One region of the Vibrio sp. 10N.261.51.F12 genome, then DNA from elsewhere that is predicted to be linked to it. Evidence: predicted binding sites of a transcription regulator. Region 1 holds the regulator's gene; each other region holds the start of a gene.
The links. Region 1 encodes CRP, which controls carbon source genes, mostly activating them, when cyclic AMP is high. Its sites were predicted from a motif close to TGTGANNNNNNTCACA; they were not measured.

Region 1 (5,120 bases):
ATGGATCGCAGGACAGTGGGTAGCAGGACTTGGTGAACAATTTCATTCATTGTCACCTTACAATAATGAGGTGGTTTGGCAGGGACAATCAGCCACACCGGCGCAGGTTGAGTCCGCGGTTAGTGCCGCAAGACAGGCGTTTATCTCTTGGAAAAAAACCTCGTTTGAAGCGCGTGAAGCCATTGTATTAGCCTTTGCCGAAAAGCTAAAAGCGCGCAGTGAAGAGATTGCTATAGCGATTGCTAAAGAAACGGGGAAACCGTTGTGGGAAACTCGAACGGAAGCGGGCGCGATGGCCGGTAAGATTGCGATTTCCATTCGAGCCTATCACGAGCGTACTGGTCGCTCACAGCGAGAAGCGGCGGGGAACCAAATAGTCCTTCGTCACCGCCCTCTTGGTGTAATGGCAGTATTTGGGCCTTATAACTTCCCAGGGCACCTGCCCAATGGCCATATTGTTCCAGCGTTGCTGGCAGGGAACACGGTTGTCTTTAAGCCTTCTGAACAAACGCCACTAGTGGGTGAGCTTGCCATGCAGATTTGGCAGGAAGCAGGGTTGCCAGAAGGGGTTATTAACCTAGTGCAAGGCGGTAAAGAAACTGGCATTGCTTTAGCCGATGCCAAAGGTATTGATGGCGTGTTGTTTACTGGCAGCGCGAATACTGGCCATGTCCTACATCGTCAATTTGCCGGTCAGCCTGATAAAATGCTGGCGCTAGAGATGGGGGGCAACAACCCATTAGTTGTCAGTGAGGCGTATGGCGATCTTGATGCAACGGTCTACACCATCATTCAGTCTGCCTATATCAGTGCAGGGCAACGTTGTACGTGTGCCCGCCGATTGTATGTTCCCTTTGGCGATAAAGGTGACCAGCTTGTTGAGGCCCTGGTCGCCGCGATAGCAAAAATACGTATCGATGAGCCGTTTGCCGATCCGGCACCCTTCATGGGACCACAAATATCCATGCAGGCAGCACAAAACATCATACAGGCTCAGTCCGCATTGCAAGCCTTAGGCGGCAAGAGTTTGGTTGAGTCACAGCAGCGACAGGCAGCATTTGTGACGCCAGGGTTGATTGATGCGACCACAATTGATGTATTACCGGATGAAGAATATTTTGGCCCGTTGTTGCAGCTTGTACGCTATGAAACGCTAGAGCAAGCGGTTGAACTTGCCAATGATACCCGTTTTGGTTTATCCGCAGGACTTATCTCAACCAATGACGACGAGTGGTTGTATTTTGTTGACCATATCCGTGCTGGTATTGTGAATCGTAACCGTCAGTTGACGGGCGCGAGCGGTGATGCACCATTTGGTGGCCCTGGTGCATCCGGTAACCTGAGGCCGAGTGCTTTCTATGCCGCAGACTATTGTGCCTATCCGATGGCATCGATGGAGGGAGACGAAACGATTCTTCCAGCGACCTTAAGCCCAGGACTCGACCTCTAAGGAGCGACATATGAAAGTTGAATGGTTATTTGAGCAACTGTGGCAAGATTATACGACGCGCCTGTGTCCATCCGCCGCGAAAATTCAGGGGTTGCTGAAGGAGCAAGAAGCACTGATTAATGATCACATTGCCTTGCGCACCTTTAATCTCGACCCTGTTGGTATTGAGACATTGGCCAAGCCTTTTCTTGAGCTTGGTTACCAGCAAGGAGGCGAGTATGAATTCAAAGCTAAAAAGCTGTCAGCCATTCATTTAGAGCATGCAGACCACACGTTACCTAAGGTTTTTATTAGCGAACTGTGTGTGGAGCAGTGCTCACCCGAGCTACAGGCCATTGTGACCAAGCTGGTGGATCAAGTTGATAGTGCGGCCGTATCGTCGGCAGATTTTCTGTTTGGTGGGCGTCTGTGGACGTTGAGCAGCGAAGATTATCAAACACTGGCGCAAGAAAGTGAGTATGCCTCTTGGCTTGCCGCTCATGGTTATGGTGCGAATCACTTTACCGTGAGTGTGAATCAGTTGCAGCGCTTTGAAGACGTGGTGGCTGTGAATCATTATTTGCGCCAGGCCGGTTTTGAGATCAATGAATCAGGTGGTGAGGTCAAGGGATCGCCTGAGGTATTGCTGGAGCAATCATCGACCATGGCCGATAAAGTATTGGTGTCGTTTTTAGGCGAAGAGAAGCGTGTGCCTGGAGGTTTTTATGAGTTTGCTAAGCGCTATAAAATGAATGATAACACCTACTATCAAGGGTTTGTGGCAGCGTCTGCGGATAAAATTTTTGAGAGTACCCATCAATAAATAGACTCACCCTTTCGCCATAAAAAAAGCCACCTTGCGGTGGCTTTTTAATTATTAGTAACGTTAGATATTAACGCGTGCCGTAGACCACAATAGTCTTACCATGAGCAGAGATAAGGTTCTGCTCTTCCAGCATTTTAAGAATACGTCCTACTGTCTCACGAGAACAACCAACGATCTGGCCGATTTCTTGACGAGTAATTTTGATTTGCATGCCGTCAGGGTGCGTCATTGCGTCAGGTTGTTTTGCTAGGTTAAGTAGCGTCTGAGCAATACGACCAGTTACGTCAAGGAACGCAAGGTCACCAACTTTCTGGCTTGTCACTTGTAGGCGACTTGCCATCTGAGAAGATAAGCGCATGAGAATATCTGGGTTAACTTGGATAAGTTGACGGAATTTCTTGAAAGAAATCTCAGCCACTTCACAAGGTGATTTAGCTCGAACCCACGCTGTACGTTCTTGGTCTTCTTCAAATAGGCCTAGTTCACCGATGAAGTCACCTTGGTTAAGGTAAGACAAGATCATCTCTTTGCCTTCTTCATCTTTGATAAGTACTGCTACTGAACCTTTTACGATGTAGTAAAGTGTTTCAGCCTTCTCGCCCGCATGGATTAGCGTGCTTTTTGAAGGGTACTTGTGAATATGACAATGTGAAAGGAACCACTCTAGCGTTGGGTCGGTTTGAGGTTTACCTAGAACCATATTTCTTACTTCCTCTGCAGGGTATGCTTGCTGCTTTCCATATATTATAGCAAGTCCATTGTGTTGAGACTCACTAGCATAAAAGCACTTTGAAGATGGCGCAAGCGATCTTCTGTTTCAAAGAAATAGTATCCTTTTTTGCGCGGACTTTCTTGATTTTAATCGTGTCATCAGACCATTTTCCTATACAAAACTGTGCACATGATCACGGTATAAAAAATCATCTAAGTTTAGGCGCAAAAAACTAACCTATTTTCCCTGTTTCTATTAGCTGCTGTAGTATAGGACGGACAATTAATTCCATCGCAAAACTCATTTTCCCGCCCGGCACGACGATGGTGTTATGACGTGACATAAAGGAACCGTCAATCATTGAGAGTAGATATGGGTAATCGACATTCTTAATGCCCCTTAAGCGAATGACGACGAAACTCTCATCGAGACTTGGGATTCCCTTCGCATTAAGTGGGTTCGACGTATCAACGGTGGGGACGCGTTGGAAGTTGATATGAGTACGCGAAAATTGTGGTGTGATGTAGCTGAGATAGTCGTCCATTGACCGTACTATGGAATCGGTCACTGCTTCTCTGGAGTGTCCACGGTCACGTGTATCGCGAACAAATTTTTGGATCCACTCCAGGTTGACGATTGGAACCATGCCAATCAAGAGGTCAACGTGCTGAGCGGCATTAATGGCACCATCAACAACACCACCATGTAACCCTTCATAAAATAATACGTCAGAGTTTTGGGGTAAGTCTTGCCAAGGCGTGAAGGTGCCCGGCATTTGATTGTATGGGACCGCTTCGTCGAATGTATGTAGATAGCGACGAAATTGGCCGACGCCATTTTGTCCGTAGTTTTTAAAAAAGGTTTCAAGTGCAGGAAAGTCATTGGCTTGAGGGCCAAAGTAACTGATGTGCTTACCCTGTTCTTTTGCTTTGCGGATCTCGACATCCATCTCTGGGCGAGTAAAGCGATGGAAGCTATCGCCTTCGATAAACGCAGGTCTGATGTTCATCATGTTGAACATCTTGCGAAATGCTTCTGATGTTGTCGTTGTTCCAGCTCCTGAGGAGCCTGTCACCGCGATGATAGGGTGTTTCGCTGACATAACACTTCCTGTGTATTTTTAGTATTCATATCCCGATAAGCTGGGAAATGTTGTTTATGTATGGTTTATCTTAATCTGGGCACGAGCTTATCATGAGCGATTCAATCTATAATTGACGGCAAACGTATCGTTAACGGTAAATATGTAGTTAACGGTAAACGTATAGCTACCATCAACTATTTACTGATAAGCAGAGGCTTACTATAGCACCTCATAGCCAAAGGCGAGATATTTACAACGAGTTACGCATCTTGATGTCGACCGTTTCGTGTAATTCAGAAAAGACAATGACGGCTTCTCCCGATTCTAGTTGGCTTCGTACATGTGCAAGTTTATCGGCTAGAGTGTATTCGCTTTCACCGTAATCGGTGCCTTCACGCAATACAAATTCTTGAATCAAATTATCGAGTGTTTCCGATGCGATCTGCTGCCATGGGATAATCATAAATACCTCTCTCTTCTATGATGGTGAGAGTATATCAGAGATGAGCCCGACAGGAGTTATTCAGCAAGGTGTCGATAATAACTTGGCAATACTTCTTCAAGCCAGAAAACGGGTTTGCGCCAGCTTCCAGATAAAAAGCCGACGTGCCCACCTTGTTCGAGTAAACGATAGCTTAGATGAGGGGTCAGCTCATAATCAGGAATCACCTCATGATTCATAAATGGGTCGTCTTTAGCGTGGATAAACTGCGTAGGGATGACGATATCGTTCAAGCGTGGTAGTGCAGAACATCGTTGGTAATAGTCATCAGCGTCCTTAAAGCCGTGAAGTGGCGCGGTAATTAAATCATCAAATTCATAAAGCCTTTTCATTTCTTTTATTCGAGCGGCGGTTAACCCTAATGCCTCGCTGAGTAGGTGAGTTTTTAATAATGCATTTTTCTTCATCGAAGAGAGTAGGTAGCGTCGATATAGTTTGGAAAAACCTTGTTCAATACGGCTAGAGCACGCTGCGAGGTCTAAAGGGGCAGAAACAATCGTCGCACTATCGAGCTTAGTATCCGTCTTATAATGGGCGAGATAGTTAGTCAACATATTGCCCCCAAGG
Region 2 (5,120 bases), on a different contig from region 1:
ACGTAATTGAAAGCGGGCAGAGCGTCTCACTGCCCGCTTAGATTCTTTATATTGTATATGAGACGACAATAAAATCGTTAATAGTAATGAAATAACAACTTATGACGATGAGTTAATAACACTAGGGACAAGGATTAGAATACTGAGTCCCTATTTCTTGAATATCATTTAATAGTTCATCAGATAAGGTGACGTTAATGCTATTAATATTCGCTTCAAGTTGAGATAAATTTGTTGCACCAATAATATTTGACGCAACGAAAGGGCGTTGATTCACAAAGGCTAAAGCCATTACTGCTGGGTCAATCTGGTGTTTATGAGCAACATCGATATACGCTTGTGTAGCGGCAAGACCTTGGGGTGTGAAATAACGAACAAAGCGTTCAAAGACACTACAGCGAGCACCTGGCGGCTTTTGTCCATTCAGATATTTTCCGCTTAAACACCCAAACGCTAGTGGTGAATAAGCTAACAGCTCCACGCCTTCATGATGGCTTATTTCTGATAACCCGACTTCAAAACTTCGGTTAAGTAGATTATACGGGTTCTGTATTGAGACAATTCTAGGTAAATTATGCTTTTCAGCCAATTTTAATAACGTCATTACGCCCCAAGGGGTTTCATTTGAAACACCGATATAACGAATCTTCCCCGCATTGATCATCTCATTCAACGCTTCTAACGTCTCGAGCAAAGAGACATCATCACCACCTTCATGGTAGGGATAGTTGAGTTGACCAAAACAGTTCGTTTGCCTTTGAGGCCAATGCAATTGGTAGAGATCGATATAGTCTGTCTTGAGTCGAGCGAGGCTATCGTCGACGGCTTGATGAATATTGCGGCGATCTAGGCGCATATTATCTCTAATATGTGGAACACTTCTTGGTCCCGCGACTTTGGTTGCCAATATGACTTTTTGTCTTTTATCTGACTGAGATAACCAGTCACCAATATAGCTTTCGGTAAGACCTTGCGTTGTGGCTTTTGGTGGGACAGGGTACATCTCGGCGGTATCGATGAAGTTCACGCCATGTTCGACAGAAAAGTCGAGCTGATCGAATGCTTCCTTTTTCGTATTTTGCTCACCAAACGTCATTGTGCCTAAGCAAATTTTGCTGACTTCAAGAGAGGAATGAGGGAGAGTATGATATTTCATTGAGCCTTCCTTGCTGCTTTTGTTTTCTTTCACTATACCGCGTTTTGTTAAAACTTCAGTTTAAAGAGCACACTTCTGAATTTATTTTACTAAACTGTTGATTGTCAGTAAGGCATTATCCACAAGTATTTTTTAAAGGAGGTGGAATATGCAAAAACATCAGCTCGATCGGTGGTTACATGGATACCACAAAGACACCTATACACCACCTAAAGTCTTTGTAATTGGTTGTGCTGATATTTCACACTATTTGTTAGCAGTGGAATACAAGCATAAGCTTGAACCAATAAAAGAAAATGATGAGCCCATTCATTTTGAGTCATTAGATTCGGTGAAAGAGGTACTACACAAATTAGGCGTTGAAAAAGCCTATCTTCGTTTACATAACGCCTATGACGAGTGTGGCAGTACGGGTGAAATGAACCGGTACTGTGATATTGAGTTAAAACTGCACTAGGTAACGCCTTTATGATAAAGGCGTTAGACAAAGTAGTTTTCAAGGATATAGGATGTAAACTTCGCTCTGAGATAGAACCCTCGGGGCAGGGTTTTTATCGGCTGGCCGTTGGCGCCATAAGCGCCTGTTGTCACGCGGCTATTCGCTGCTTTTGGCCTTATTTGTAGGATTTCGCCACTGTGTGCGGTCAGTTGATTGATGTGTCCCAAAGTAATATGGTCCATTAACTCTTCCCAATCATTTTTGAGCATGAGTTCTTCTTCTTCGGAAGGGCTCCAGATCAAAGGGGATCCGACGCGACGTTGTGCTACTGGGATTTCTCGTTCACCTTCCACTGGCAGCCAAAGTACACGTGAGAGTTTATTGCGAATATGGCTACGCTCCCATGTCAAGCCTTGTACACCGGTAAGAGGGGCGACACAAACGAATGTGGACTCAAGCGGTGTACCTGAATAACTGATAGGGATGCTTTTGAGTTCGATACCAATATCTGGAAAATCTTGTGTCGGTTTGCTACCGGCCTTTGCACCTAGGTGCCACTCTAGCAATTGACCCACCCAGCCCTTATCACGCTTTAAGGTTTCAGGTACCTTCATATCAGCTTCTTGCGCTAATTCACCAAAGCTCATGCCCGCTATTTGTCGCGCTCTACTCATGAGCTCGCTTTCTGATCTAGGAGTAGACTTCATATATTAAGAGACGTTGTAGATAAAAATGACGACGTCAGTTTATCACGGAGTTCGACTTCTGCCTGTACAAAAAAAGATCATAAAGCGCGGCTTTCGATCTATTACTGAGTTATCCACAGTTCGTTTTTTAATTTCTTTATTATTATATCATCTGTATGAATAAACAGGTATTTTTTGGAAACTAATGCTTGATTAATTGTAAGTGATAGAATTGATAGCAGCTCTTGTGTGGATAAAACAAGCTTTGTTCGATCTTTGACCGATCTAAGATCAATGGACAATTGGCAATTTCATTTAAGGCTGATTTTTCAATCGTTACATTTAACTTGTTGTTTTAAATTGATTAATATTCTAGATTATATGTGTACTATAAATTGGCATGCGTGATTTATTTGTCATTGTTAGAGAAGATCAAAGATTCTGCACATGGTTATTCACAGAAAAGGTGAATAAATGTGGTCTAGGTCTCATTGTGGTGTTGATAAGTGTTGGTATGAGTAAAACTTATCCATAGTTTGTCGATTAAGTGGTAAATGTTCAAATTTACGGGTGTCTACGTTTGCTCAACTTGGGGATATGTGGAAAAATCAAGGTAATGAAAATTTAATTGAGGTTGGCCAGTGATAGATGGCGATGGTTACCGACTTAATGTGGGTATTGTAATCTGTAACAACCATGGTCAGGTCTTCTGGGCTAAACGATACGGACAACATTCATGGCAGTTTCCTCAAGGTGGTATTGACGAAGGTGAATCCCCTGAGCAAGCTATGTACCGAGAACTGTATGAAGAAGTCGGGTTAACAAAAGATGATGTAAAAATTGTCGCTGTTAGTCGTCATTGGCTGAGATACAAGTTACCTAAACGGCTCGTTCGTTGGGACTCGAAGCCTGTTTGTATTGGACAAAAACAGAAATGGTTTTTGCTACGTTTGGATTGCGATGAGTCGCGGATCAATATGCAACGTGGTAGTACCCCTGAGTTTGATGGTTGGCGCTGGGTAAGTTATTGGTATCCGGTCAGGCAAGTTGTCTCTTTTAAGCGTGACGTTTATCGTCGTGCCATGAAAGAATTTGCTTCTCTCGCAATGCCTTTTAAGGAACGTAAGTTTAAAGGCAAAAGAAAACACCGAAGAGGGTAAGTATGCTTTCGCAACTAAGGGAAATAGTTGAGCACGTTTCTAAAGAGGAGAGCGTGCACTTAGCCCTTGAAATGTTGGTTAAACAAACTTGTGCAGCTATGCATACCGAATGCTGCACAATTTATCTTGCCAATGAACCGCAACAACGGTTAGAGCTGATGGCAACCCAAGGCCTTATTTTTCAGGGCGATACCATTCACATTAACTTTGATGAAGGGTTAGTAGGGTTAGTCAAGCGCACCGCTGAACCACTGAATATAGCGGCTGCGGCTCAGCACCCTGCATTTAAATTTTTCCCTGAACTTGGGGAGGATATCTATCATGCCTTTCTTGGCACACCTATTATTCACCGTAAACAAGTGCTCGGCGTACTCGTTATTCAGCAAAAAAAATCTCGTCAGTTTAGTGAAACAGAAGAATCTTTTCTTGTTACGTTAGCCGCTCAGATCGCGGTGCTCATTGCCCATGCTACTGCCCAAGGGGATAGCTTTTTTGAGGGCAATCAATTAACGGTTGTAAAAGGCATTGCAGCGTCTTCTGGGGTTGCGATTGGTCCAATGTGGTGGGATAACACCCAGCCAGAGCTAAGTGACGTGTTTCCAGCGTCTACGCTGGATGTTAGTCGTGAACAAGAGCTGTTATCGCTTGCGATCGAAAAAGCGCTTGCTGACTTTAAGCGAATGCGTAAAAAGCTAGATTTGGAGTTAAATAAAGATGCTCTGGCTATTTTTGACCTCTTTACGCACTTACTCAATGATCCTATGTTGCGAAAAGATCTCAAGGCTCAAATAGCTCAGGGAGATCGAGCAGACTGGGCGCTAAGACAAGTGGTTGAAAGCTACGCGAATCGCTTTGCTAAAATGTCGGACATCTATCTTAGAGAGCGGGCGCAAGATGTCCGTGAACTCGGACAGCGGTTATTGTTTTTTCTTCATAACTCAGAGCAGCCAGTACATGTGATTTCTGAGCCTGTCATTATGGTGGTGAGGGAGCTGACAGCCTCTATCTTGGCGTCTATTCCCAAAGAAAAGTTGCTGGCGGTTGTGTCATTGGAAGGCGCTGCAAACTCTCATGCTGCGATCCTATCTCGAGCGATGGGCGTGCCTGCTGTCATGGGACTAGGGATTAATCCTGAATTATTAAGCGCTAAGCTGGCCATTGTGGATGGCTACAGTGGTGAAATTTTCTTAGAGCCAACCGTTGAGTTACTCTCTGAATACCGCGAATTGGTGACCGAAGAGACTGAATTGTCGCACATGGTCGACCAGACCTTAGATCTTGATGCTGCAACCAAAGATGGTCAACGAATTCAGGTTTTATTAAACGCGGGCTTGAGCGCTGACACCAGTATTTCCTTAAATAAAGGTGTGGATGGTGTTGGGTTATACCGAACTGAAATTTCGTTTTTATTGAGGCAACAGTTTCCGTCTGAAGAAGAGCAAGTCCAGCAATATCGAGCGGTGTTACAAGCTTATCCTACTAAGCGAGTTGTCATGCGTACGTTGGATATTGGTGGTGACAAGGCATTGCCTTATCTTCCTATTGAGGAAGATAACCCGTTCTTAGGTTGGCGTGGAATTCGCTTTACGCTTGATCACCCTGATATTTTTCTGATCCAATTAAGAGCAATGCTCAGAGCAAGTGAAGGGCTCGATAATTTGAGCATATTGTTACCAATG
Region 3 (5,120 bases), on a different contig from region 1:
AAAGGTAAAATATGAATAAATAAAAACGCCCAAACGGTGTAAGCCGCTGGGCGTATTTTTATGAAAAAGCGAATCTCGTGCTTGGGCTGTATTGGCTATCCCGCTTAATAGCGAGTGAACCACCCGAGGCATGTGCGGGGTGTGTTAATACCCCATCAGTTGCAGCAGATTTTCTGCGGTACTGATCGCTTCTTTGCGATTGGCAATATTGAGTTTTTGGTACAAATTCCGGATATGCGTCTTAATTGTGGTGCCGGCGACATCCAACTCTTGAGCAATCTGTTCATTGCTGAATCCTGAGTAGATTAACCCAAGAACCTGCCATTCACGTTGGGTTAGCGGGCTAGTACGTACTAACTCCGGTATATTGGGGTGATTGACGAGCTTCTCGACAAACTCCTCGTTGAAATGCACCGAACGACTGCGTTGCGTCGTGTTGATGTCTTTCATCAGAAGTTGGGCGCGATGACGTTCAAGGTCGCCAAGCTCAGAGCGTGAGGCGAGTTTTTCAAGCAAATGACCAATAGTTGCACCATCCACCAAAAAGTTACCAATCATGCCAGTTTGGTTCGTCAGTACGAGTGCTTCTTTTAAGCGTACTTTGGCACTTTCGTCGTCGCCAAGTTGCACCCATAAGATCGCTTCTACAATGAGATTTCGATTCGTGTCAGTGACTAGGTTATAGGTCGCCGCTTCTTTCGCCAAAAACTGTAGCGTTGTTTTTGCTTCATCAAATTGCTTTAAGCAAATCTGAGCGCGAGCAATATTACGCCATTGCAGTTGTAAGAAATGGTTGCATGCGCTGTCGGGTCTGATCGCCGTCTCAAGCCATTGTTCAATCGAGTCTTGGTCGCCTCTTGCTTGCCAATACAGTAGCAAAGAAAGCGATGCGTTGGCTGTCCAGTCTACGTGGTAGGTTGACTGTTTCATCAGGTGTTGAATCTGCTCAATGGTCTTTGAAGCCTTGTCTAATTCACCACGACCAATGGCAATGCGAGCTATCATTGAGTAGCTGTGTAAATGCTTACTTGGCTCATGCTTACCTAGGATATCTAGCCCTTTGTAAGCACACTCTTCCGCTTCATCTAAGCGATTCCAACACCATAAGATTTGCGCTCGGACACGAAGCAAGAACTCGTGCATTGGGACTTGGTGCAGTTGTTGTTCTTCGATCAGTCTAAACGCACTTTCTTGCACCTCATAAGCCGCTTGAACATAGCCTTGAGCAATTAAAATTTCACTTTGCTGAAGCTGTGCCCATAGCGCTTGGTGGTAAACATGATACTGACGCGCTAGCTTTTCGGTTTGCTGCATCATTGGCAGTGCGCGACTGAGTTGGCCCGTGACGTGGTTGACTTCACCAACGACCGAGGTAGCGACAATACGACTGCGATAGACCGAATGATCCAGTTCACCTAACGCCAGTTCAGCCAGCTCAAGTGCTTTTTCTGGTGAGTTTTGATTAATGGCAACCTGAGCACGCAGCGCGTTGAATTCCCCATCTTCTTTTTGAGAACGCTCTACCTTGCGTAATGCCATCTCGCTATCGGATTTAGCAATCAGCTCACCGACTTCGTTATAGCGATGCTGGCTTTGTGCTAACCATGCTTGCAGCATACACAACCTCGGATGACTGTAGAGTTGATCATCCGTTAGGATTTGAATGGCCTCCTCCAGCGTAGCAAGCTCTCCTTGGTTAAACATTTTCCAACCAAACTCGTTGAGGATGGTCACAGTGAGTTCGCTATTTGCGGCTAATCTTGCATGCCTGAGCGCTTGATGGGGAACGCTTTGTTCTAACCAAGCTTTTGCCGCGGCGAGGTGAAGATCCAATTCTTGCTGCGGAATTCTGGCTTTACGTTCATGCGACAAGAACTCAGCAAACAAGTTATGGAAGCGAAACCAATGGTTTTCGCCTTCAAGCGGATAGATAAATAGACCAAAACGATTTAAAGATTCAATCATGCTGAGCGCGTCATTTCGTTTGGTTAATGCCGTGACCAGATCGTCATTGAAGTGATCTAAAACGGAACATTGCATTAAGAAATTACGCGTATCTTTATCTAGTAAATCAAACACTTCTTCGATCAAGTAGTCCCAAAGGTGAGCGTGATTAAACTGAGATATGGTTTCGACGGATTGTGCTAACGTTCGCTTTTGATGTTGAGCTTGTAGGGCAAACAGCTGTAAAGCAGAAGGCCAGCCTTCGACGTAAGTTCGCAAAGAGTCAGCGGTCTCATCATCGATATCATCCGCGAGACGCAGATTAAAGAAACGCGTGGTTTCCTCGGTATCAAACGCGAGTAATTCATTGCCGATTTCAATCATTAAATCGCGTACACGCAGGTTTGCAGTCCCTAGTGGCGGATTACCACGACTTGTCACGACCAATGTAATGTTATCGGGCATGTGCTTAAGGAAAAAACGCATGGCTTCATGGATGTCTTCATCGGTGATGAGGTGGTAATCATCGAGTACGACGTAGCATTCGTGGTGGTAGCTCGTCAGTTCTGAGAATACTTCTCCGAGTAGAGAATGAAGAGAGGAGAATTGACGGCGTTCTGCGAGTTTCTGAGCATTAGGACAGCTATTGTGCGTCGCTTTATTAATCGCCTGTAAGAGATAGTTGACGAAGCGAAATGAGTCGTTATCACTTTCATCGACGCTGTACCAGCCGACGTGAGGTTTGTCAGACAACCATTGTGCGGCCATGGTGGTTTTACCATATCCAGCAGGGGAGCGAAAAAGTACAAGCTTGTAAAAAGGGGCCTGTGAAAGTAGGTCCAAAACTCGTGGACGGACGATAGCGTTATGCAAGCGTCCTGGGCGAGTTAATTTTGAAGGAATCCACATAGATATTTCCTATCATTTTTATAGTTAGTGTCTTCGCTAATACTGAGCGGCCTCGATGAGGAAAAAGACACGAATTCTACGACTTTAAAGTTGCCTTTTTGATGTTAGGCGAGGTCTAGCTCTACAGTGTTTGATCAACGGCTAGATTTTGCTTTAAAAACAAACAACACGCCAACTACGCCACGAATTTGTGATCATTATCACGAATAGTTGTGTGCTGGTCGTACTGCTTGGGCGTCATGTATACAAAAAAACCGTCCGATTAGGTGAATTTTTTAATTCAATTGTGATCTCAGACTCAAATTTCGAATTCGATATGCACCTATTTAACCGTACAGTCTTAGTTAGCGATTACAGTGATTGTGACGCTGGCGTGATCGTTATCACCGGATAAAAGCCAAAGCCCAATTGAAATGGGATATTGATCACTCTCTGAAGGGGAGTACGCCCTCTACGCCCTCGTCACTCATCCTCCAAGGAGTCGGAAGTAGGAGGATGTTTATGGAGACGTCACCATGCACGATATGTGACAGATGGATAAAACTTAAAGTGAGATTTCTTAATGAAACCTGCGCAACAGAAAAAATTCAACAAAGCTTCTTTCCAAGACAGTGTTAAAAAGCATCTTTCTGCGACTTATGCTACGACAGTAGAAACCGCGACCGAGCGCCAATGGTATTTGGCAATGGGGCGCGCGCTGGCAGAGCTTACCACTTTTGACTTACTTGCAACGGAAGCGGACGACCGCATCAAGAACGCGAAAAGCGTTAACTACCTATCTCTTGAATTCCTAATTGGCCGCCTGACAGGTAACAACTTGATCAGCATGGGCCTGTATGAACAAATCACTCAAGCTATGAAAGAATTAGGTCACAACCTAACGGATCTGCTTGAAGAAGAACGTGATCCTTCATTGGGTAACGGTGGCCTTGGTCGTCTTGCGGCTTGTTTCATGGATTCTTGTGCCGCTCAAGAATACCCAACAGTAGGCTACGGTCTTCACTACGAATACGGTCTCTTTAAACAATCTTTCCAAGATGGTCGTCAAAAAGAAGCACCTGACGCATGGCGCGGTGTTGAAGGTTATCCGTGGGAAGTGGCTCGTCCAGAACTGGCACAACAGATTGGTTTTTACGGTCGTGTAGATGTTGAATACGTTGACGGTAAAGAAGTACGCACTTGGGTTCCAGGCATGGAAGTAAAAGCAATGCCGTGGGATCTACCTATTGTCGGTTACGAGTCAAGCACCGTTTACCCGCTGCGCCTTTGGGAATGTCAGGCCATTGCACCTTTCTCACTAGCAAGCTTCAACAACGGCGATTACTTTGAAGCACAGCACTCGCTAATCGATGCTGGTAACATCACGAAGGTTCTATACCCGAATGATAACCACGAAAAAGGTAAGACTCTGCGTCTAATGCAGCAGTACTTCCACTCAGCGGCGTCGGTTCGCGATATTCTACGTCGTCATGAAGCGGCTGGTTTTGCACTAGCGGATCTTCCTAAGCAGGAAACGATTCAGCTTAACGATACGCACCCAACGATCGCCATTCCTGAATTAATGCGCATCCTAATTGACGAGAAAGGTCTAACTTGGGACCAAGCGTGGGAAATCAGTGCTCACACATTCGCATACACGAACCACACACTACTTCCAGAAGCATTGGAGACATGGTCTGAATCTCTTATCAGCCGTCTGCTTCCTCGTCACATGGAAATCATCTTTGAAATTAACCACCGCTTCATGCAAGAAGTTCGCAAGATGTGGCCGGGTGATGGTGAGAAGCAAGCGAAGCTTTCTATCATTCAAGAAGGTTTCCACCGTATGGTTCGCATGGCAAACCTATGTGTGATTGGTTCTTACAAAGTGAACGGTGTAGCAGCACTTCACTCTCAGCTGGTTAAGAAAGACTTGTTCCCAGAGTTCAACGAAATCTTCCCAGGTAAACTGACTAACGTCACAAACGGCATCACGCCACGTCGTTGGTTGAAGTTCTGTAACCCAGGTCTATCGAAACTCATTACTGACAAGATCGGTGCAGAGTGGCCGGCGAAACTAGAGCAGCTAGAAGGTATTGCTCAGTTTGCAACCGATGCAAAATTCCAAAAAGAGTTCATGGCCGTTAAGAAAGAAAACAAACAGCGTCTTGCTGATTGGGTTCAAGAGAACATGGGAATCGAGCTGGATACTAACGCGATCTTTGACGTTCAAATTAAACGTCTACACGAATACAAGCGTCAGCACCTAGACTTGCTACACATTCTCT
Region 4 (5,120 bases), on a different contig from region 1:
TACGTGCAGAGGTGAGTGGTCGACCGAAGCACATCTACAGCATTTGGCGGAAAATGCAAAAGAAGAGCTTGGACTTTGATGAGCTTTTTGATGTACGGGCCGTTCGAATTATCGCAGAACGTCTGCAAGATTGTTATGCGGCACTTGGTGTGGTTCACACCAAGTACAAGCACCTTCCTAGTGAGTTTGATGACTACGTTGCCAATCCTAAGCCTAACGGTTACCAGTCCATCCATACCGTTGTACTTGGGCCCGAAGGCAAAACCATTGAGATTCAGATTCGAACCAAGGAGATGCACGAGGATTCCGAGCTAGGCGTTGCGGCACACTGGAAATACAAAGAAGGCAGCACAACGGCTCGAAGTGGGTACGATGAAAAAATCACCTGGCTGCGTAAGCTTCTTGACTGGCAGGAAGAGATGTCAGATTCAGGGGAAATGCTTGACGAGGTTCGAAGCCAAGTCTTTGATGATCGTGTTTATGCGTTTACCCCACGTGGTGATGTGGTTGATTTACCAATGGGCGCGACACCACTTGATTTTGCTTATCATATTCACTCGATGGTTGGGCATAGGTGTATCGGCGCGAAAGTCGCAGGCAGAATCGTGCCGTTTACCCATAAGTTGTCAATGGGTGATCAGGTTGAAATCATTACACAGAAAGAACCGAATCCGTCACGAGATTGGCTCAATCCATCACTCGGTTTTGTGCACTCAGGTCGCGCGCGCGCCAAGATTAATGCTTGGTTCCGCAAAGAGAGTCGCGAGAAAAACCTAGAGGCGGGTCGCGATATCTTAGAAGTCGAACTGGCGAAAGTGGGGGCAACATTAAAAGACGCAGAACAGTACGCATTGCGACGTTTTAATGTCAACACGCCTGATGAGCTTTATGCGGGCGTAGGCAGTGGTGATTTGCGGATTAATCAGGTGATTAATCATATTAATGCCCAGGTTAATAAGCCCACCGCTGAAGAAGAAGACCAGAAAGCGCTCGCCAAGCTGAAAGAATCAGAGAACAAAGCCAACCAGCAGAGTCGTCCTCATAAGGATGCAGTGGTGGTGGAGGGGGTTGATAACCTTATGACGCATTTGGCTCGATGCTGCCAACCTATACCGGGTGACATCATCAAAGGCTATATTACGCAAGGCCGAGGCATCTCAGTACATCGAGGCGATTGTGAACAACTCGGAGAACTGCGTCATCACGCACCGGAACGTATTATTGATACCGTTTGGGGCAGTGGATTCGTAGGGTCATACATTGTGACGATCCGTGTTGAAGCACTAGAGCGCAGTGGGTTACTAAAAGATGTGTCGACACTGCTAACCAATGAGAAAGTAAAAGTGATCAGTATGAAAAGTCGTAATGATTACAAGCTTCAACTGAGTATCATGGATTTTGACCTTGAGCTGAACAATATTGAAATACTCTCTCGTGTCACCATGCGAATTGAACAAATCAAAGACGTCATGAAAGTGAAGCGCTTAGGGTAGTGTGGATAAAAGCCAACAAGCTCAATACCATACTGCTGGCCTTGCTACGATAATTTCTGAAGGGTTGGGGTTCCAACCCTTTTTTTTAAGCTTAACATTGAGTAAGCATTGAACGATTTACACCACGCACTGTTTAGGAGTCGAAAAGTGACACAACCAATTGATCAACTACTGGCTATCATGGCTTTGCTTCGTGACGATGAAAAAGGTTGTCCGTGGGATAAAAAACAGACGTTTGAAACTATCGTACCCCATACGATCGAAGAAACCTTTGAGGTTGTCGATGCGATTCACAATCAAGATTGGTCGAATCTTAAAGAAGAATTGGGTGATTTACTTTTTCAGGTAATCTTTTACAGCCAGATGGCGAAAGAGCAAAATTTGTTCGATTTCAATGAGGTGGTTGAGGGATTGAATGAGAAGCTGACTCGTCGCCACCCACACGTATTTAGTGACGTCGAATTTGCTGATGAAGCGGCTATTAATGCCAATTGGGACGCGGAAAAACAGAAGGAAAAAGCAGAAGTAGGCAAAATTGAGCAAAGTATTCTAGACTCAATACCACAGTCACTTCCTGCCCTATCTAAAGCGAATAAAATACAGAAAAAAGTGGCGAAATACGGCTTTGATTGGGGAGCGCTTGCGCCAGTCGTTGATAAGGTGCAAGAAGAAATTGAAGAAGTGGTTCATGAGGCTATCCAACTTGAGGTAGACAAAGACAAGCTTGAGGAAGAAGTCGGTGATTTATTGTTTTCGGTCGTCAATCTTTCTCGACATCTCAAGTCAGACCCCGAGGTGGCACTAAGAAAAGCGAATAATAAATTTACAAGACGTTTTAAAGGGGTTGAAAGCCGGGTTTCTGAGCATGGTAAATTGCTTACAGACTATACGCTGCAAGAGCTTGATAACTTTTGGAATGATGTAAAAAAACAAGAAAAAAACGCCGAACTGTGAAGGCTTTCTCATTCGAGTAAGTTTCTACAATTGATTTGAAGCAAAAAATAAAAATTTTGAATGTGATAAGTTTCACGTTGTGGCGATAAAGGGCTTCTGGTATATTTTCATCCCGTCCAGAAGTAATCCATTTCCCTCATTCAACCAATTTCAGGTTAAACATGACGACAAATTACATTTTTGTTACTGGCGGGGTTGTATCCTCTCTCGGTAAAGGTATTGCAGCAGCATCTCTTGCGGCTATTTTAGAAGCTCGTGGTCTTAAAGTGACCATGATGAAGCTTGACCCTTACATCAATGTTGATCCAGGGACAATGAGCCCTACTCAGCATGGCGAAGTGTTTGTCACGGAAGATGGCGCTGAAACAGACCTTGACCTTGGTCACTATGAGCGTTTTATTCGCACCAAAATGACCAAGCGTAACAACTTTACAGCAGGTCGTGTTTACTCTGATGTTCTTGCTAAAGAGCGTCGTGGTGATTACCTTGGAGCAACGATTCAGGTTATTCCGCATATCACTAACGCGATCAAAGACCGTGTAATTGCTGGTTCTGAAGGCCATGAAATAGCCTTGGTTGAAGTAGGCGGCACCGTTGGTGATATCGAATCTTTGCCATTTATGGAAGCGATTCGTCAGTTAGCGGCAGAAGTTGGTCGTGAGCGTGCGATGTTCATGCACCTGACCTTGGTACCGTACCTTGCCGCAGCCGGTGAAGTTAAGACTAAGCCAACTCAACACTCGGTGAAAGAGCTGCTGTCTATCGGTATTCAACCTGATATCCTTGTTTGTCGTAGCGATCGTATGATCCCTGCAAACGAGCGTAAAAAGATTGCTCTATTCTGTAACGTGCCAGAAAAGGCCGTTATCTCAATGAAAGATGTGGATTCGATTTACAAGATTCCACAGCTCATCAAGGCTCAGGGCCTAGATGATTTAGTTTGTGCTCGTTTTGGTATTGAAGCACCAGAAGCGAACCTGACTGAATGGGAACAGGTTATCTACGAAGAAGCTAACCCAACGGCAGAAGTCGTGATTGGTATGGTTGGTAAGTACATTGAATTACCAGACGCTTATAAATCAGTGAACGAGGCATTAAAACATGCCGGCCTGAAAAATCGTCTGAGCGTTAAAATTAAGTACGTTGATTCTCAAGATGTCGAGTCAAAAGGCGAAGAAGTCTTGGCTGGCCTTGATGCCATTCTCGTACCTGGTGGCTTCGGCGATCGTGGTGTGGAAGGCAAGATTCGTGCAGCACAATTTGCACGTGAGAACAAAGTACCATACTTGGGTATCTGTTTGGGTATGCAAGTCGCACTGATTGAATACGCGCGTAATGTCGCGGGTATGGAAGGTGCACATTCAACAGAATTTAACAAAGATACACAGTATCCTGTGGTAGGTTTAATCACGGAATGGGTCGATGGCGAAGGTAAAGTTGAAGAACGTACTGAAACCTCTGACCTAGGCGGCACGATGCGTCTTGGTTCTCAGCTTTGTCACCTTGCTAAAGGAACGAAAGCGTATGAACTGTATGGTAATGAGAAAATCCATGAGCGTCATCGTCACCGTTATGAAGTGAACAACACACTTCGTCCACAGATTGAAAAAGCGGGACTTAAAGTCTCTGGTCTGTCAGCAGACAAGAAACTGGTTGAAGTGATTGAGAACCCAGCTCACCCATGGTTTGTAGCTGCGCAGTTCCACCCAGAATTCACATCAACACCACGCGATGGTCATCCACTGTTTAGCGGCTTTGTAAAAGCTGCAGGTGAGTACCAACGCGGAACGGAAGACAAATAGTAAAAGGATACGGGCGGCTGCGAAGGTTATGCGGCTGCCTTTAATTTGATAGTAAAATTTTTATTTATTGAGAGGAAACATCAATGTCTAAGATCGTTAAAGTTCTAGCTCGTGAAATCATCGACTCACGTGGTAACCCAACTGTAGAAGCTGAAGTTCACCTAGAAGGCGGTTTCGTTGGTATGGCAGCAGCTCCGTCTGGTGCTTCTACTGGTTCTCGCGAAGCTCTTGAGCTACGTGACGGTGACAAATCACGTTTCCTAGGTAAAGGTGTTCTTAAAGCAATTGCAGCTGTTAACGGCCCAATCGCTGAAGCACTAGTTGGCCAAGATGCAAAAGCACAAGCTGACGTTGACCAAGTAATGATCGACCTAGATGGTACTGAAAACAAATCTAAGTTCGGTGCTAACGCTATCCTTGCAGTATCTCTAGCAAACGCTAAAGCTGCAGCAGCTGCTAAAGGCATGCCTTTGTTCGAGCACATCGCTGAGCTAAACGGTACTGCTGGTCAGTTCTCTATGCCTCTACCAATGATGAACATCATCAACGGTGGCGAGCACGCTGATAACAACGTTGATATCCAAGAGTTCATGATCCAACCTGTTGGCGCAAAAACTCTTAAAGAAGCACTACGTATCGGTGCTGAAGTATTCCACAACCTAGCTAAAGTACTTAAAGCTAAAGGCCTAAGCACTGCAGTTGGTGATGAAGGTGGTTTCGCTCCTAACCTTGAGTCTAACGCTGCTGCTCTAGCTGCTATCCAAGAAGCTGTTGAAGCTGCTGGTTACGTACTAGGTAAAGACGTTACTCTTGCTATGGACTGTGCGGCTTCTGAGTTCTTCGACAAAGAAACTGGCAAGTACAACATGAA

Region 2: a site for CRP is predicted at 2,757-2,772, ahead of rppH (RNA pyrophosphohydrolase). Genes of this name have one in related genera too.
Region 3: a site for CRP is predicted at 3,139-3,154, ahead of AB4405_RS14000 (glycogen/starch/alpha-glucan phosphorylase). Genes of this name have one in related genera too.
Region 4: a site for CRP is predicted at 2,509-2,524, ahead of AB4405_RS00350 (CTP synthase). Genes of this name have one in related genera too.

The regions. Positions count from the first base shown of each region.
Region 1 covers NZ_JBFROV010000007.1:49,972-55,091, forward strand. The annotation lists gene astD (succinylglutamate-semialdehyde dehydrogenase) at 1-1,450, shown strand, start outside; gene AB4405_RS04245 (DUF1338 domain-containing protein) at 1,461-2,252, shown strand; gene crp (cAMP-activated global transcriptional regulator CRP) at 2,323-2,955, opposite strand; gene AB4405_RS04255 (phosphoribulokinase) at 3,200-4,069, opposite strand; gene AB4405_RS04260 (YheU family protein) at 4,302-4,514, opposite strand; gene AB4405_RS04265 (hydrolase) at 4,571-5,120, opposite strand, start outside.
Region 2 covers NZ_JBFROV010000006.1:706-5,825, forward strand. The annotation lists gene AB4405_RS03835 (DUF1127 domain-containing protein) at 1-6, shown strand, start outside; gene AB4405_RS03840 (NADP(H)-dependent aldo-keto reductase) at 122-1,156, opposite strand; gene AB4405_RS03845 (DUF6482 family protein) at 1,305-1,613, shown strand; gene mutH (DNA mismatch repair endonuclease MutH) at 1,637-2,302, opposite strand; gene rppH (RNA pyrophosphohydrolase) at 2,923-3,441, shown strand; gene ptsP (phosphoenolpyruvate--protein phosphotransferase) at 3,444-5,120, shown strand, end outside.
Region 3 covers NZ_JBFROV010000021.1:23,417-28,536, reverse strand. The annotation lists gene malT (HTH-type transcriptional regulator MalT) at 145-2,853, opposite strand; gene AB4405_RS14000 (glycogen/starch/alpha-glucan phosphorylase) at 3,416-5,120, shown strand, end outside.
Region 4 covers NZ_JBFROV010000001.1:66,318-71,437, forward strand. The annotation lists gene relA (GTP diphosphokinase) at 1-1,493, shown strand, start outside; gene mazG (nucleoside triphosphate pyrophosphohydrolase) at 1,641-2,447, shown strand; gene AB4405_RS00350 (CTP synthase) at 2,609-4,249, shown strand; gene eno (phosphopyruvate hydratase) at 4,333-5,120, shown strand, end outside.